3 regions of the Mesorhizobium sp. B2-4-1 genome follow, and region 1 is predicted to be linked to each of the others. Evidence: predicted binding sites of a transcription regulator. Region 1 holds the regulator's gene; each other region holds the start of a gene.
The links. Region 1 encodes PhoB, which activates phosphate uptake and scavenging genes when phosphate is short. Its sites were predicted from a motif close to TGTCATNNANCTGTCAT; they were not measured.
Positions count from the first base shown of each region.

Region 2: FJ949_RS08905 (esterase-like activity of phytase family protein) is a predicted target of PhoB. The motif match lies at 2,927-2,943, and genes of this name have one in related genera.
Region 3: FJ949_RS01760 (PhoX family phosphatase) is a predicted target of PhoB. The motif match lies at 2,495-2,511, and genes of this name have one in related genera.

Region 1 is NZ_VFVN01000013.1:62,925-68,684, forward strand. It holds gene pstA (phosphate ABC transporter permease PstA) at 1-140, shown strand, start outside; gene pstB (phosphate ABC transporter ATP-binding protein PstB) at 137-940, shown strand; gene phoU (phosphate signaling complex protein PhoU) at 966-1,673, shown strand; gene phoB (phosphate regulon transcriptional regulator PhoB) at 1,693-2,382, shown strand; gene FJ949_RS26285 (ROK family protein) at 2,390-3,631, opposite strand; gene xylF (D-xylose ABC transporter substrate-binding protein) at 3,891-4,931, shown strand; gene FJ949_RS26295 (sugar ABC transporter permease) at 5,074-5,760, shown strand, end outside.
Region 2 is NZ_VFVN01000003.1:117,136-122,895, reverse strand. It holds gene FJ949_RS08915 (trimethylamine methyltransferase family protein) at 1-325, opposite strand, end outside; gene FJ949_RS08910 (FAD-dependent oxidoreductase) at 338-2,749, opposite strand; gene FJ949_RS08905 (esterase-like activity of phytase family protein) at 3,062-4,552, shown strand; gene FJ949_RS08900 (MATE family efflux transporter) at 4,719-5,760, shown strand, end outside.
Region 3 is NZ_VFVN01000001.1:348,885-354,644, reverse strand. It holds gene FJ949_RS01775 (sensor histidine kinase) at 1-930, shown strand, start outside; gene FJ949_RS01770 (response regulator transcription factor) at 927-1,583, shown strand; gene FJ949_RS01765 (hypothetical protein) at 1,774-2,289, opposite strand; gene FJ949_RS01760 (PhoX family phosphatase) at 2,573-4,576, shown strand; gene FJ949_RS01755 (NAD(P)/FAD-dependent oxidoreductase) at 4,636-5,760, opposite strand, start outside.

The DNA.
Region 1 (5,760 bases):
TCACCATCTTCCAGTTCGCTCTCAGCCCCTACGAGGAATGGCAGCAGCTGGCGTGGACCGGCGCACTCATAATCACCCTTACGGTTCTCGGGCTGAGCATCTTCGCCCGCAGCCTTACCGGACGCAGAGAGGACAGATGAAACCGATGTTGTCCACCGAGTTGAATACGCCCGAAGTCGCGGTCGAGAAAGCCAAGATCGAGGTCAAGGGCCTCAATTTCTACTATGGCCAGTCGAAGGCGCTGAAGGATATCAGCCTGTCGCTGCCCGAGCGCAGCGTCACCGCCTTCATCGGGCCTTCGGGCTGCGGGAAGTCGACGCTGCTGCGCGTCTTCAACCGCATCTACGAGCTTTACCCGAGGCAGAGCGCCGAGGGCCAGGTGCTGCTCGACGGCCAGAATATCCTCGACCGTTCGCAGGATCTCAACCTGCTCAGGACCAAGATCGGCATGGTGTTCCAGAAGCCGACGCCGTTCCCGATGTCGATCTACGAGAACATCGCCTTCGGCGTCAGGCTCTATGAGAAGCTCAGCAAGGCGGAGATGGACGGCCGTGTCGAGCAGGCGCTGAAGCGCGCGGCACTGTGGAGCGAGGTCAAGGACAAGCTCAACGCCAGCGGCCTCAGCCTTTCGGGCGGCCAGCAGCAGCGCCTCTGCATCGCCCGCACGGTGGCGGTGAAGCCGGAGGTCATCCTGCTCGACGAGCCTGCCTCGGCGCTCGATCCGCTGTCGACCGCCAAGATCGAGGAGCTGATCGACGAGTTGCAGGCCGATTATACGATCGTCATCGTCACCCACAACATGCAGCAGGCGGCGCGCGTGTCGAAGCAGACCGCCTTCATGTATCTGGGCGAGCTGGTCGAGTTCGACCGCACCGAGAAGATCTTCACGTCGCCCCGCGAGAAGCGCACGCAGGACTATATCACCGGCCGCTTCGGCTGATCCCAGGCATACGAGGACCAAGATCATGGCCGAACACACAGTCGCAGCCTTTGACGAAGATCTCGGACAGATCAGCAGGCTGATCCGCGACATGGGCGATCTCGCCTCATCGATGGTCGGCGGCGCGACCAAGGCGCTCCTGAATTCCGACAACGCGCTCGCCCAGCGCGTCGTCTCCGACGACGCGATCATGGATGCGCGCCAGCGCGAACTCGACGACCGCGCCATCACCCTGATCGCCAAGCGGCAGCCCATGGCGGACGATCTGCGCCATGTCGTCGGCTCGATCCGCATGGCGGGCGATCTCGAACGCATCGGCGATCTCGCCAAGAACATCGCCAAGCGCGTCGGCACCGTCGGCCTTGCCGCCACGCCGCGCGACCTGTCGCACTCCATCGACGCCATGGCGCAGCTTGTGCTGATCCAGGTGCAAGGCGTGATCGAGGAGTATGCGGCGCGCGATGCCGCGGCACTTGCCAAGCTGCGCGCCGACGATGAACGCATCGACGTCAAATACACATCGGTGTTCCGCGAGCTGCTGACCTACATGATGGAGGATCCGCGCAACATCACCGCCTGCACGCATCTTTTGTTCTGCGCCAAGAATCTCGAGCGCATCGGCGATCACGTGACCAACATTGCCGAAAATGCCTATTATGTGCTGACCGGCACGCAATTGCCCGCCAATCGCCCGAAGCAGGACGAGACGGCGATGTCGGCGCCAGCGGCTTGACGGCAGGGGTGACCAGTCGATGATCGCGCCACGCATCATGGTGGTGGAGGACGAGGAGCCGCTGGGTGTGCTGCTCCGTTACAATCTGGAATCGGAGGGTTATCAGGTAGAGGTGGTGACGCGCGGCGACGAAGCCGAGATCCGCTTGCAGGAGAATGTCCCTGACCTTCTTGTGCTCGACTGGATGGTGCCGGCGGTGTCCGGCATCGAGCTCTGCCGCCGTCTCCGCATGCGGCCCGAGACCGAGCGGCTGCCGATCATCATGCTGACGGCGCGCGGCGAGGAAAGCGACCGGGTGCGCGGTCTCTCCACCGGCGCCGACGACTATCTGGTCAAGCCGTTCTCAACGCCGGAATTCATGGCACGCGTCAAGGCGCTGCTGCGCCGCGCCAAGCCCGAAGTTCTGTCCAGCGTGCTCAAGGTCGGCGACATCGTGCTCGACCGTGAATCGCACCGGGTCTACCGCAAGAAAAGCGAGATCCGGCTCGGGCCGACCGAGTTCCGCCTGCTCGAATTCATGATGCGACATCCCGGCCGCGTGTTCTCGCGCAGCCAACTGCTCGACAATGTCTGGGGCGAAACGATCTATATCGACGAGCGCACCGTGGACGTGCATGTCGGCCGGCTGCGCAAGGCGGTCAACAATGGCCGCATGCCTGACGTGATCCGCACCATTCGGGGCGCGGGGTATGCGATTCGCGAAGACTAGGGATATGTCACGCAACGTTCTCGCCCACGCCTGATTTCGCCTGTGCCCCCGGCGCGAAAATCTCCTGGTCGACGAAGGTCAGCGCGCGCATGGCGCAGCCCTCGCGGATCAGTGGCAGTTCGTTCGGCTCGGTGTCGAAGGAAATCGATTTCGAGTGCTGGCCGCCGGCGGTCTGGGCAATGGCCTCGCGCAGAGCCGGCTCGATCAGGTCGAAGGCGGCGGCGCTGACGCCGACCATGGCGACCGGCGCCGGATCGATCAGCGCGAACAGGCTGCCAAGGCCGTAACCCAGCGCCTCGCCGGCCTTGCGGTAGGCTTCGCGCTCCGGCCCGTCCTTTTCGCGCGCCGAGGCCGCCAGGGTGCGCATGTCGGCGTCGCTGACGTCGACGGGCTCGGTGTCCTCGCCAAGCTGCCTCGCGTTGCGCCAGATGGCATAGTTGCCGGCATAGGCCTCGACGCAGCCGCGCCGCCCGCAGCGGCAGAGCGCCCCGCCGGGGCGATGGATCATGTGGCCGAACTCGCCTCCGGATGAATGGGTGCCGGTGAACAGTTCACCCTTCAGCACCAAGCCCATGCCGATGCCGTGCGACAAAAGGATGGCGATGAAGTCGTCGCGGTAGCGCTGGGGATCGCGCCAGCGCAGCGCCACCGCCATCATGTTGCAATCGTTCTCCATGGTGGCGGGAATGCCGAACTCGGCCTCCAGTATGTCGGCGAAGGCGATGTCGGTCTGCGGCGTGATCGGCGACCACAGCATGGTGCGCGCATCCGTGTCGGTGATGCCCTGGATCGCCAGCGCGATACGGGCGATGCTGCCGACGTCGAGGTCGGGATCCTCGAACCGCCGCCTGACGATGGCCACGCATTCGCCGATCAGCGCCTCGCGCGACAGGGTGAGCGTGTCCAGCCGGCGCTGCTCTTCAGATATCACCTGGCCGGCATAGTCGATGACGGCGACGGAGAGAAAATTCAGCGACAGCACCACGGTCATCACCGCCGCGGCTTCAGGGTTGAGGCTGAGGCCGACCTGCGGCCGGCCGCGTTTCAGCGCACCGGCCTCGCTCGGCTTGCTCTGCGCCAGGATGCCTTCGCCAATCAGGTCGGAGGAGATCGCCGATATGGTGGAATGGCTGAGCCCGGTGGTCGCGGCAATCTCGGTGCGCGAGGGCTGCCCGGCACGGCGCACGGCCGCGATCACCATCGCCCGGTTGCGTCGGCGCAAATCGTCGTGGCGGATTCCGACCGACATGTTTCTCGCATCCTCCCCGTCGCCGCGTTCTCTCCCCAGGATCCCGACGACCGTCAAATACTGGCAGAACCGGCCTTGGCTGTCATTATTTATTCCGGAGCTCGAAAAAAATTCACGAGGACATCAAAATACATCAGAATCGACGTTGACAGCGTTCCGACGATGGACCAGTGTTTTTTCGAGGCTCGAAAAAATAGAGCCTTTGTGCCGGCCTACGGGCCTGTTTGGTCGCGCCATACGCGGCGCAGGGAGGATTAAGATGAAGAGATTCACAGCCGCCATCCTGGCGGGTGTCGCCATGTCGCTGACGCTCGCGTCGGTCGCGCAGGCGAAGGACAAGGTCATCGGCGTTTCCTGGTCGAACTTCCAGGAAGAGCGCTGGAAGACCGACGAGGCCGCCATGAAGAAGGCGATCGAAGCCGCCGGCGACAAGTATATTTCCGCCGACGCCCAGTCCAATCCCGGCAAGCAGCTCACCGACGTCGAGAGCCTGATCTCCCAGGGCGCCAATTCGCTGATCATCCTGGCGCAGGACGCCTCCGCCATCGGCCCGGCGGTGCAGAAGGCGCTCGACGAAGGCATTCCGGTCGTCGGCTATGACCGCCTGATCGAGAACAAGGACGTCTTCTATCTGACCTTCGACAACAAGGAAGTCGGCCGCATGCAGGCCCGCGAAGTGTTCAAGGTGAAGCCGGAAGGCAACTACGTCTTCATCAAGGGCTCGGGTGCCGATCCGAATGCCGATTTCCTGTTCTCGGGCTCCATGGAAGTGCTCAAGGACGCCATCGACAGCGGCAAGATCAAGAATGTCGGCGAAGCCTATACGGATGGCTGGCTGCCGGCCAATGCGCAGAAGAACATGGAGCAGTTCCTGACCGCCAACGACAACAAGGTCGACGCGGTCGTCGCGGCCAATGACGGCACTGCCGGCGGCGTCGTCGCGGCGCTGACGGCTCAAGGCCTGGCCGGTACCGTTCCGGTCTCGGGCCAGGACGGCGACCACGCGGCGCTGAACCGCATCGCGCTCGGCACGCAGACCGTGTCGGTGTGGAAGGACGCGCGTGAACTCGGCAAGAATGCCGCCGAGATCGCCTCGCAGCTGGCCGACGGCAAGAAGATGACCGATATCGCCGGCGTCAAGGACTTCACAACGCCCGGTGGGAACACCGTCAAATCGCTGTTCCTGACCCCGGTTGCGATCACCAAGGACAATCTCAACGTCGTCATCGACGCCGGCTGGATCAAGAAAGACGAGGTCTGTGCCGGCGTCGCGGCGGGCAGCGTCGCGGCCTGCAACTGATCTTCCATTTCATGCGATGAACGCCGCGGCTGCCAAGCCGCGGCGTTTTTTCAAGAAAATTTGTTTTTCCGCCCCGGGCGGGTAACTTCTAGGCTGGCTTCCGGCATCCCGCATCGGACGGGCAGGCCGGTGGGAGAAAATCATGACCGATACGACGTCCAACCCGCAGGCCGACACCGCGCGTGCGTCGGAACTCGGCGCCGTCGCCCGGTTCCTTAAGGCGACCGAGATCGACACGCGCATGCTCGGCATGATCGGCGCGCTGCTGCTGATCTGGATCGGGTTGCATGTCTTGTCCAGCCTGCGTCTCGGCGTCAATCCGCTCGATTTCGACAGCCGTACCTTTCTCACGCCGCGCAATCTGTGGAACCTGTCGGTGCAGACCTCGGCCGTCGCCATCATGGCCTGCGGCATGGTGCTGGTCATCGTCATGCGCAATATCGATCTGTCCGTCGGTTCCGCCGAAGGGTTGATCGGCATGGTCATGGGCTTCGCCCAAGTGCATTTCCTAGTGCGCTTCGTCGGGCTTGAGCTTGGCAACCCATGGATCTGGGTGCTGGCGCTGGTCATCGGCCTGGTGCTCGGTCTGTTGATCGGCGCCTTCCAGGGCTTTGTCATCGCCTATCTCGAAGTGCCGGCCTTTATCGTGACGCTGGGCGGGCTTCTGGTCTGGCGCGGTGCGGCATGGTGGGTTACCAGCGGCCAGACGGTGGCGCCGCTCAACGCGACGTTCCAGCTGATGGGCGGCGGCCCGGCCGGATCGATCGGCGCGACCTGGAGCTGGGTGGTCGGTATCGCCGCCTGCCTTGCGGTGGTGCTTGCGCTGTTC
Region 2 (5,760 bases), on a different contig from region 1:
GGATCGATTTTGGCGCCGAGGCCAGTGCGGCCGCCACCATGTCGAGGCCGATCCGCACCATGTCGGTTTCGGGGTCGATCAGGGCGCCGGCGCGAGCGAGCAGGTCGCGCGCCTGCGGCAGCAGAACCTTGATGCCCAGCTCTTCCAGCACGCGCAGCGCCGTGTCGTGGATCGAGGCGACGTGGTCGTCCGAAAAGATTGGCTGCGGCAGGAACGGGTTCTTCAGAGAGCGGTAATTGGGCCGGCGGCTGCCCTCGCTGCCGGCCTCGCCGATGCGTCCTCGCCGGCGCTCGCGCCTGCCTTCGCGTGCCGCGTCATCGATCATCCCGAAACCTCCTCATTGCCGCATCGCCTTGCCCAAGGGATCGTAGGGCGAAGCCGGAATGACACGCGCCGGCCGCTCGGTGCCGACAATGTGCACGCAAAGCGCCGTTCCTTCCTCGGCAAAATCGTCATCCACCAACGCCAGCGCGACGCTCTTGCCGATCGTGTAGCCAAAGCCGCCGGAGGTGACGAAGCCGACGCGCCGAGCGCCGTGCCAGACCGGCTCGAAGCCGCTGGCGTCCGCGTCGACGGCATCGACTTCCAGCGTCACGATCCGTCGTGCAACACCGGCCTTGCGTTCCTTCAGCGCCGCCTCGCGGCCAATGAAATCGCCCTTGTCGAAAGCAATGAAGCGGTCGAGACCTGTCTGGCCGGGCGTGTAGCCTTGCGTGAATTCGCGCGACCAGATGCCGAAGCTCTTTTCCAGCCGAAGCGCGTTGAGTGCGTAATAGCCAATCTCGGCGAGGCCGAGATCCTCGCCGGCGGCAAGCAGCGTTTCGCGCAATGTGGCATGCATGGTGGCCGGGCAGTTGATCTCGAAGCCGAGCTCGCCGGCGATCGAAAGGCGAGCCATCCGCGCCCCCACCATGCCGATGTCGAATTCGCCGCATGCCATGAATGGCAAGGCTTTGGCGGAGATGTCCTGGTGCGTCGTGCGCTCGACGATCTTTCTGGCATTGGGGCCGGTGACCAGGAAGCCGGACATCGCATCTGAAATATCGGTGACGCAAACGCCTTCAGCCATATGCGCTTCGAACCAGCGCATGTGAAATTCGCGCAGATAGTAGGAGCCCATCAGCCAGTAGTCGCCATTGCCCCAGTTGAAGACGGTGAGATCGCCCTTCAGCCGCCCGTCCGGCCCGAGCATCGGCGCCAGCCTCGCCTGTCCCGCCTTCGGCAGCCTGCAGGCCAGCAGCCTGTCGAGCCAGGCCTCCGCGCCCGGTCCCGTGATCGCGTAGCGCGCATAGGCCGAGATATCGATGAGGCCGGCGGCGCGCCGGACTTGCAGCGCCTCGTCACCGACGATGTCGAAGGCGTTGGAGCGCCTGAGCGTCGTCTCCTCGCGGAATCCCATCGGCGCGAAATAGGCGGGGATTTCCAGCCCCCAGGAAGCCGTCCATTCGCAGCCCGCCGCACTCATGCCGTCATAGGCGCCGGGGCGTTTCAGCGGCCGGCCCGCAGGCAGCCGTTCGTTGGGAAAGGTCATGACGAAACGACGAGAATAAAACTGTCGCGTCGTCTGCCTGAGATATTCCCGGTTTGCGGCGAAGGCGCCGTAGCGGGCGATGTCCATGCCGAAAATGTCGGCCTGCGGCTCGCCGTAAATCATCCACTCGGCCAGCGACTTGCCGACGCCGCCGCCCTGGCTGAAGCCGGCCATGACGCCGCAGGCGACCCAGTAATTCTTCAGGCCGCGGACCGGCCCGACGATCGGATTGCCGTCCGGGGTGAAGGTGAAGGCGCCGTTGACCCATTTGCGGATGCCTGCCGTCGCCAGGCAAGGGAAGCGCTCATGCGCCTTGGCAAGTTCCGGGCCGATGCGGTCGGTGTCTTCGGGGATGAGCTCGATGCCGTAATCCCACGGCGCGCCGTCCATGTTCCAGTGCTTCGGGTTCTGCTCGTAGACGCCGAGCAGCACGCCCTTGCGCTCCTGCCGCAGATAGGAAAAGCCGTCGAGATCGACGGCCAGGCCGATCTCCTTGTCGAGGGCAGCGACTTCCGGAATGTCCTCGGTGACGAAATAATGGTGCTCCATCGGCGTCACCGGCAGTTCAACCCCGGCCATGCGGCCGAGTTGCTTGGCCCACAACCCGCCGGCATTCACGACATGCTCGGCGGTGATGGTGCGTTGCTCTGTGACGACATCCCAATGGCCGTCGGCGCGCGCCTTCAGCTCGACCACGCGGTTGCGCAGGATCACGTCGGCGCCGCGCTTCCTGGCGGCACCGACATACGCATGCGTCGTGCCGTAAGGGTCGAGATGGCCCTCGTTGGAATCGTAGAGGCCGCCAAGCACGCCGGTGACGTCGACGATCGGGCAGATTGCCTTGATCTCGTCAGGCGTCACCAGCCGGGCGGTCTCGATGTCGACCGACTGGAATACCGCCCAGGCCGATTTCAGCCACTCCCAGCGCGCCGGATCGCTGGCTATGTTGACGCCGCCAGTCATGTGCAGCCCGACGTCCTGGCCGGATTCGGCCTCGATCTCGCGGTAAAGGTTGATGGTGTAATCCTGCAGCGCGGCGACATTGGGGTCGGCATTGAGCGCGTGGAACCCCGCCGCCGCATGCCAAGTCGACCCCGCCGTCAGTTCGGCGCGCTCGATCAGCGCCACATCCGACCAGCCGAACCGCGCCAGGTGATAGAGCACCGAAGCGCCCACCACTCCTCCCCCGATGACGACTGCGCGGTAGTGAGACTTCAAGGCTTCCCTCCTCCACGGACTGTTCGAAACCGGAACCATATACGTACTGTACATGAGTGTCTAGTACTACGAACAGCTCCTGGACGCTGTCGAACCTGTGTCGGAACGATCGATTTTTTGGCGCGGCCGCACTTCCCCAGCAGCGTCGCGGCGGGCCGACGCGAATGCGTCACCAACTGTCATGCAAGCATCATGTTCGCGCCTTAGACCGCTTGCCGAGGGCACAAGCGGCCCTCCAGGGCGGCAGCCTCGCCGCCGCCAGGCAACCTCAGAATTCCGCCGTCCCGGCGCTTTGTCATCAAGGGGATATCCATGACGCATCTACGCTCATTCTCGTTGCGGCTGCTGGTCGCCGCGCTGGCGGCCTCGGCCGTTTCGCTGCCCGCCTTCGCCGACAGCTCGGCCAGCGTCGGCGGCGCCAGTTTCGTCAACAAGGGGCTGGTGGGGGTTGGCCGCATCCCGGCCGGCCAGCGCGACAGGTTCGGCGAGACCTTCGGCTCCGGCTCCGGCATGTCGATCGACACCGCGGGCTGGACGCATGATGCCGGCACCTACAGAGGCTCGCTGTGGCTGCTGCCCGACCGCGGTTATAACGTCGTCGGTACCACCGACTACCGGCCGCGCCTCAACACGATCAACATCGAGTTCGCCCCGGTGGCGCCAGGTGCCGCGCCCGCGGCCGGCCAGGAGCAGACCGGCGTCAAGGCGACGCTCGCCGACACCATGCTCCTGACCGACGACAAGGGCGCCGACGCCAGCGGTCTCGACCCGCTGAACGGCGTGCGTCCCGCCGCCGGCGACATGCCTGTCCTGCCGCAGGCCGACAATGGCAAGCTCGCGCTCGACAATGAGGCGATCGTGCGGCTGCCCGACGGCACCATGCTCGTCTCCGACGAATACGGTCCCGACATCTACCGCTTCTCCGCCGACGGCCGTCTGATGTCGGCGACCCAGCCTCCGGCCGCGCTCGTGCCGATGCGCCACGGCACGGCCAACTTTGCTTCCGACAATCCGGGCCCAGGTGCTGCCGAACCCGACCCAAAGGATCCCGAAACCGGCCGCCAGAACAATCAGGGCCTCGAAGGCATGGCAATGACGCCGGACGGCAAGTTCGTGATCGCGGTTTTGCAGTCGGCGACCCGGCAGGACGGCGGCGATTCGGCCTCGACGCGCCAGAACACCAGGGCGCTGGTCTATGACGCCTCCGATCTTGCCCATCTCAAGCTGGCACATGAATATGTCGTGCCGCTGCCGGTGTTCAAGGACGCCAAGGGCAAGACCAAGGTGGCTGCGCAAAGCGAGATCGTGGCGCTGTCGGACACGGCTTTCCTGATGCTGGCGCGCGACAGCGGCAATGGCCAGGGCCTGAAGGGCGAAGAGTCGCTGTATCGCAAGATCGACATTGTCGACCTTTCCGGCGCGACCGACATCGCCGGCGGTCCCTTCGATGCCGCCGACAAGCCGGTGGCGCCCAAGGGCGTGCTCGATCCGTCGGGGACGCCGGCAAGGCTGACGCCGTTCATCGACATCAACGACAAGGCCGAGCTTGCCCGCTTCGGCCTGCACAATGGCGCGCCCAATGACAAGGACAACCTCTCGGAAAAGTGGGAAGCGATGTCGCTGGCGAGCGTGCTCGATCCGAAGCTGCCCGACGACTATTTCCTGTTCGTCGCCAACGACAACGATTTCCTCGCCCAGGACGGTTTCCAGGTCGGCGCGCCCTACAAGGCCGAGGACGGCGCCGATGTCGACACCATGTTCCTTGTCTTTCAGGTCACGCTTCCCGGCCTCGCCAGGAAGTAAGCATCTTGCCGGAGGCGCCAGGCGGGCCTCCGGCCCGACAAGCATGATCGGATGCACGACGGCGTGCCTTACCCGCCATCGCTCCTTTCTCCAGGGTGCATCCCGGTCGGGCCTGCGGTATCCTGCGTGCCGGACTCAAAAGAACCAGCTTTGCCGGATTGCCGCCATGGATGAAAAGATGCCCGCGCGCCGGCGCACCGGTGACCTGACCAGCGGCCCCATTCCGCGCACGCTCCTGCTGTTCGCCCTGCCGGTGCTCGGCTCCAACGTGCTGCAATCGCTCAACGGCTCGGTCAACGCCGTCTGGGTCGGCCGCTTCCTCGGCGAATCCGCGCTCACCGCCACCTCCAATGCCAATCTGGTGCTGTTCCTCATCCTCGGCACGGTGTTCGGCATCGGCATGGCGGCCACCATACTGGTGGCGCAATCGGTCGGCGCCCGCGACCTACCCGAGGCGCGCCGCATCGTCGGCACCAGCGCCACCTTCTTCTTCTTCGTCTCGGTGCTGTTCGCCGTCTGCGGCTGGATCTGGGTAGACGCCATTCTGGGCGCGCTCGGCACACCGCCCGACGCCTTGCCGCTGGCGCGCTCCTATTTGCGCATCATCTTCGTGGCCGTGCCGATGATGAACCTTCTGTCCTTTGTGATGACGGTGCTGCGCGGCGCCGGCGATTCGCGAACGCCGTTCTTTTTCATGGCGCTCGCCGTCGTGCTCGACATCATCTTGAACCCACTGCTCATCCGCGGCATCGGGCCGTTTCCAGAGCTCGGCATCGCCGGCTCGGCAACCTCGACGCTTGTCGGCCAGACGGTGAGCGTCATTGCCATCCTGATCGTGCTCTATGTCCGTAAGCACCCGCTGCGTCTGGCCGGCGCCAATCTGGCGCTGCTGCGGCCGGATCCCGCCTTGCTGCGCGTCGTCGTTTTCAAGGGGGTGCCGATGGGTTTGCAGATGATCGTGATTTCGGCCGCGGCCCTGACGGTGATGGGCATCGTCAATTCCTACGGTTCGCAGGTGGCCGCCGCCTACGGCATCGCCGCGCAGTTATGGACCTACATCCAGATGCCCGCGCTCGCCATCGGCGCGGCCGTGTCCTCGATGGCGGCGCAGAACGTCGGCGCCGGCCGCTGGGACCGCATCAGCCGCATCGCAGCGTCAGGCGTCGGCTTCAACCTGGTGCTGACCGGTGCTCTCGTGGCACTTCTAT
Region 3 (5,760 bases), on a different contig from region 1:
GGCGTGCCGCTGCTGGAAATCTACAATCCAGTCCGCGAACCCTGGTCGGGCGAGGTGGTCGCCGTCACCGAATTCTACGAGATCGCCGACGATTTCCAGGCGGCTCTGGCTTCCGCCTTGCTGTCGAGCTGGCTGATCGTGGCCGGCGCCACGCTGACGGCGCTGCTGCTGTTGTCGGGGATCGTCATACGTGGCAGCCGCACCATCGACAAGCAGCGCGGCGTTCTGCAGGGTCAGGTCTCCGAGCTGCAGGCGCTGGTTTCGCAAAACCGGGCGCTGCGCCTGCGCGTCCAGCAGGCGTCGCGCCGTGCCACGGCGCTCAATGAACGATACCTGCGTCGCATCGGTGCCGACCTTCATGACGGGCCGGCCCAGCTCGTCGCGCTGGCGGCGCTGCGTGTGGATAGCCCCGCCATTTCCGGCGAGGGTGCCTCCAGCGACAGCCGCAACGCCGAGATCGCCATGATCCGCATGGCGCTGGACGACGCGATGCGTGAAATCCGCGGCATCTGCAACGGCCTTGTCCTGCCGCAGATAGAAACGGCCGCGACCGGCGACATTCTGCGTCTTGCCGTCGACGAGCATCAACGCAGGACCCGCAGTTCCGTGGCGCTGACCCTATCCAGGCAGTTGCCCGAACTGGGCGCTTCGGAGAAGATCAGCATCTATCGCTTCGTCCAGGAGGGGCTGAACAACGCCTACCGTCATGGGCAGGGCAAGGATCAGGAGGTGAAGGCCGGGATGACAGGCGGCAAGTTCTTCGTTGAAGTGTCGGATGGCGGGCCCGGATTCGACCCGAGGCGGGCCGAAGGCCTGGGGCTCGCCGGCATCAGGGAGCGTATCGAAAGCATTGGTGGCCAGTTCGAGACCACGACCGGGCCGCAGGGAACACGATTGATGATTACGCTAGCCGTCGAGGATCAACCATGATCGGTACCATCCGTGTCGCCATTGTCGACGACCACCCTCTGTTTCGCGAAGGCGTTACCCGCAGCCTGTCGGAGATCGGCGGCTTCGAAATGGTGGCCCAGGGCGCCACGGCGCAGGATGCCGAACGCATCGCCTCGACTTTGCAGCCCGACATACTGCTGCTCGACATCAGCATGCCGGGTGACGGCCTTGCGTCGGTGGCCGGCATACTGGGTGCCAATCCCGGACAGAAGATCGTCATGCTGACGGTCTCGGAGGCCAATGCCGACGTGGCGCGGGCGCTGAATGCCGGTGTGCGCGGCTATGTGCTGAAGGGGGTCGGCTCGCGCATGCTGGCCGAAATCCTCCATGGTGTCGCGGCCGGCGAGACCTATGTGTCGCCGACCCTGTCGGCTCGCCTGCTTTCGGACCTGCAATCGCTGCAGCCGGCCAACGGCAGGACGGATCGCCTGCGTCAGCTCACCGGACGCGAGGCCGAGATCCTGCAGCTGGTGGCGGAAGGGCTGAGCAACAAGGAAGTGGCGCTGCGGCTGGCACTGCAGGAAAAAACGGTCAAGCATCACATGACCGGTGTGCTGTCCAAGCTCAACGTCCGCAATCGCACCGAGGCGGCGCTGCTGATGCGCGAAGCGCGGGATCGGGCCGGCAGCTAATCCTGGTCGGCCGCAAGGGATCCCCGGTTTGGGATAACGACACGCATAAATGAAAACCTGAAGCGCGGTGCAGCAGCGGAACGCTCCAGGGCAAAAAAGACGGCCCCTATACGGGGCCGGAGTGACAAGGTCACCTCCGCCGGGGGGCGGCGGAGGTGACACGTAAAGCGGGCGATGCCTATTGCCCGCTCTACAACCCCTTGAGGCGGCTTATATCCGCCGCCGTCGCAGGGCGCTCGACGATCGTGCGGCCCAGAGCGTCGGTCATTTTGAAGCGACCCTTCTCGATCTCTTCCCCGAAGCCGTTAGGGTGCTGCACCACGATCTTGTTGTCGTCTATTTCGACACGATCGCCGGTTGTTGCGTTCACATGCTTGCCGGAGCTGTTGGCACCCTTCCCCTTGCCGTTGTTGCCGGCGCCATTGTTCCCGTTGCCGCCAGCGTTGCCATTGTTGCCTCCGGCGTTGCCATTGTTGCCTCCGGCGTTGCCATTGTTGCCGCCGCCGTTATTTCCATTGCCGCCATTGCCGTTACCGCTACCACCGCCATTGCCGCTGTTCCCGCCAGGCTTGGCTTGGGCGCTGGACGCGACAATGCCTGCGGCGGAACCGTGAAAATCGAGGTGATAGGGGGCTATGGTCAGCGCCAGTGCCGGCACTGCTCTCAGGGCCAGCCAGCAACAATGAGCCATGATCGAGCTGCGCATCAGTCCCTCACTTGATCGGACCGGCAAAATTCAGAGGCCATCTCGTGCAGGTACGCGACCATCGGCGACATGGCGTGTTCGTGTAAGTGGCCCACGACCGATGCCGCGGCAATCCGGACCTTCGCCCCGATCGGTTTAGGACCTTGGTCCGAGTTTTAAACCGGATGTGGCGCGAGGTTCGCGGTCAAGCTGGCGGGTGCACGAATGTCACGAAAGTGTGACCGATCGTCTATAAGGGGTCGAAACGCGTGACACGCTCCAGCCATCCAGCCAGAGGCAGACCATGACCGACCATCGCTCGCCCGACGCCCGATTCCGCACCAGCCTGCTTGAGGAAAACGACGGTCCGGCGACCAACCCCACCGAAAACCGCACCATGGGCGAAATCATTGCCGAGCGGTTCTCCCGCCGCGCCTTCCTCAAGGGCTCGCTGGCCGTCTCGGCCATTGCCGCCACCGTCAGCCCGCTGGCGCTCGTGGCCGCCGACGATGCGCGTGCCGCCGAGGGCTCCGCCTTCTCGTTCGAGGAACTCGAAGCCGGTATCGACGACAAGCACCATGTCGCGCCGGGCTACGATGCCGACGTGCTGTTGCGCTGGGGCGATCCGCTGTTTGCCGATTCGCCGGAGTTCGACCCGGCCAGGCAGTCGGCTGAGGCCCAGGCAAGACAATTCGGCTACAACAATGACTATGTCGGCTATATCGGGATCGGTGGCTCCGCCGAGCATGGCCTGCTGGTCGTCAACCACGAATACACCAATCCGCATCTGATGTTCCCGGGCATCGTCAAGATCGTCGAGAAGGACGGCAAGAAGGCGGCCGAACTCGCGCCGCTCTCGAAGGAGCAGGTCGATGTCGAGATGGCGGCACATGGCGGCACCATCGTCGAGATCCGCAAGGAAGGCGGCAAGTGGCAGGTGGTGCGCGACGGCAAGTTGAACCGCCGCATCACCTCCAACACCGAAATGGCGCTGTCGGGCCCGGTCGCCGGTCATGACCGCGTCAAGACCAATGCCGACCCATCCGGCACCAAGGTCATCGGCACATTCAACAACTGCGCCGGCGGCGTCACGCCTTGGGGCACCTATGTCATGGCCGAGGAGAACATCCACGGCTATTTCTCCGGTGAACTGCCGGAAGGCCATAAGGAAGCCGCCAACTACAAGCGCCTCGGCATTCCGGAAGGCGCCTATGAATGGGGCGCGCATTACGATCGTTTCGACCTCGCCAAGGAGCCGAACGAGCCCAACCGTTTCGGCTGGATCGTCGAGGTCGACGTCAACGATCCGACATCCACGCCCAGGAAGCGCACCGCAATGGGCCGCTTCAAGCATGAAGGCGCCGAATCGATCGTCGCCAAGGATGGCCGCGTCGTCTTCTATCTCGGCGACGACGAGCGCTTCGAGTACGTCTACAAATTCGTCACCGCGGGCCGTTTCGATCCGGACGACCGCGCCGCCAACATGAACCTGCTCGATGACGGCACGCTGCATGTCGCCAAATTCGCCGCGGACGGTACGGTGGAATGGCTGCCGATCGTCTTCGGCCAGGGCCCGCTGACGGCCGAGAACGGCTTTGCCGGCCAGGCCGACGTGTTGATCGAGACGCGGCGTGCCGCCGACCTGCTCGGCGCCACCAAGATGGACCGCCCCGAGGACATCCAGCCCAATCGTGTCAACGGCAAGGTCTATGTCATGCTGACCAACAATTCCAAGCGCAAGGCCGACCAGGTCGACGCCGCCAACCCGCGCGCCGACAACGCCTTCGGCCACATCATCGAGATATCGGAAGATGGCGGCGATTTCGCCGGCACCAGGGGCAAATGGGAAGTGCTCCTGAAATGCGGCGATCCGGCGGTTGCCGATGTCGGCGCCACCTTCTCCACCGCCACCACGGCCAATGGCTGGTTCGGCATGCCCGACAATTGCGCGGTCGATTCAGCCGGGCGCCTGTGGGTCGCCACCGACGGCCAGGGCCCGAAGGCCACCGGCCGCACCGACGGCCTGTGGGCGGTCGACACCGAAGGGCCGGCGCGCGCGACGTCAAAACTGTTCTTCCGCGTGCCGATCGGCGCTGAAATGTGCGGGCCGCTGTTTGCGCCCGACGATCAGACCGCCTTCGTCGCCGTCCAGCATCCGGGCGACGGCGGCGAGGACTGGGAGGCGTTCGGCCGCCCGTCCTATTATGAGGATCCGTCGACGCGCTGGCCCGATTTCAAGCCGGACATGCCGGTGCGGCCGGCGGTTGTCGCCATTACCAGGCAAGGCGGCGGCAAGATCGCGATTTAGAGGGCAATTCCAGGAAAGTGGGGTTCCGTCCGACGCGTAAAACGAACCTCCAGCCCGGTTCAGGGGCCGGAATTGGCGATCCGCCGGGCAATCCGCTCGGCGATCGCCTTGGCCTGAATGGCGGCGTTGGCGAAGCAGCCGCGGATGCTCGGCCGCATGCCGGTGAACCAGAGGCCAGGCAGTTTCGGATCGGCATCCCCGCCATTGAACAGCGGAACGCCCTTGCCGTCGAGCACGCCGAGATCGCCGACCATCTGCTCAAGCCCGGTGCGGTAGCCCGTCGCGGCAATGACGATGTCGGGATCGATCAGGCTGCCATTGGCCAGGATGACGCCGTCGCGGGTGAATTCCCGCACCCCCGGCACGACGGTGATCCTGCCCGAGCGGATGGCGTCGATCGCGCCCTCGTCGGCGGCGATCGCTGTGTAGTCGGTGGTCAGGCGGCTGGCGCCGCCCACCGGTGCCGGCGGCACGCCGAATTTCGTCAGGTCGCCGAAAACCAGCCGCTGCGTCAAGGCGATCACCGCATCGGCGACCCGCAAAGGCAACCGCGCCATCAGCGGCGACAGCCGGTGCACGGCAATCTTGCCGATGCGCTTGGGCAGGACCGACGGACCGTTGCGGGCCGACAGCCACAGCGAGGCGGTGCCTGCCTGCGCCAGGTGGTTGAGCGCGTCTATACCCGAGTTGCCGGCGCCGACGACCAGCACCTTCTTGCCGGCATAGTCCTTCGCGTCGCCGAAATCCGCCGAATGGATGATGCGGCCGGCGAAATCCCGCATTCCTTTCCAGTCGGGGATGAACGGCTGTCTGTCGCGGCCGGTGGCGATCACGACGTGGCGCGCTAGGCGCATCCCGGCGCTGGTCTCTATCGCCCAGTGGTCGCCCCTGAACAGGACCGCCTCGACGGCGACGCCGAGCTCCACCGGCAGCCGGTTCGCCTCGCTGAAATCGTTCAGATAGCGGATGACGGCGGTTCTGTGGGGGAAGGCGAGCGTGCCCTTCGGATAGGCAAGGCCGGGAAGTGCCGAAAGGTCGCGGTGAGTATTGAGGCGCAGCTGCTGGTGACGCCGATGCCATGGCTCCGCCAGCCGGCTCTCCTTTTCCAGGATCGCCGTCGCCACGCCGGCCTTTACCAAGGCCTGCGCTGCCGCGAGACCGGCGGCGCCGGCGCCGATGACGAT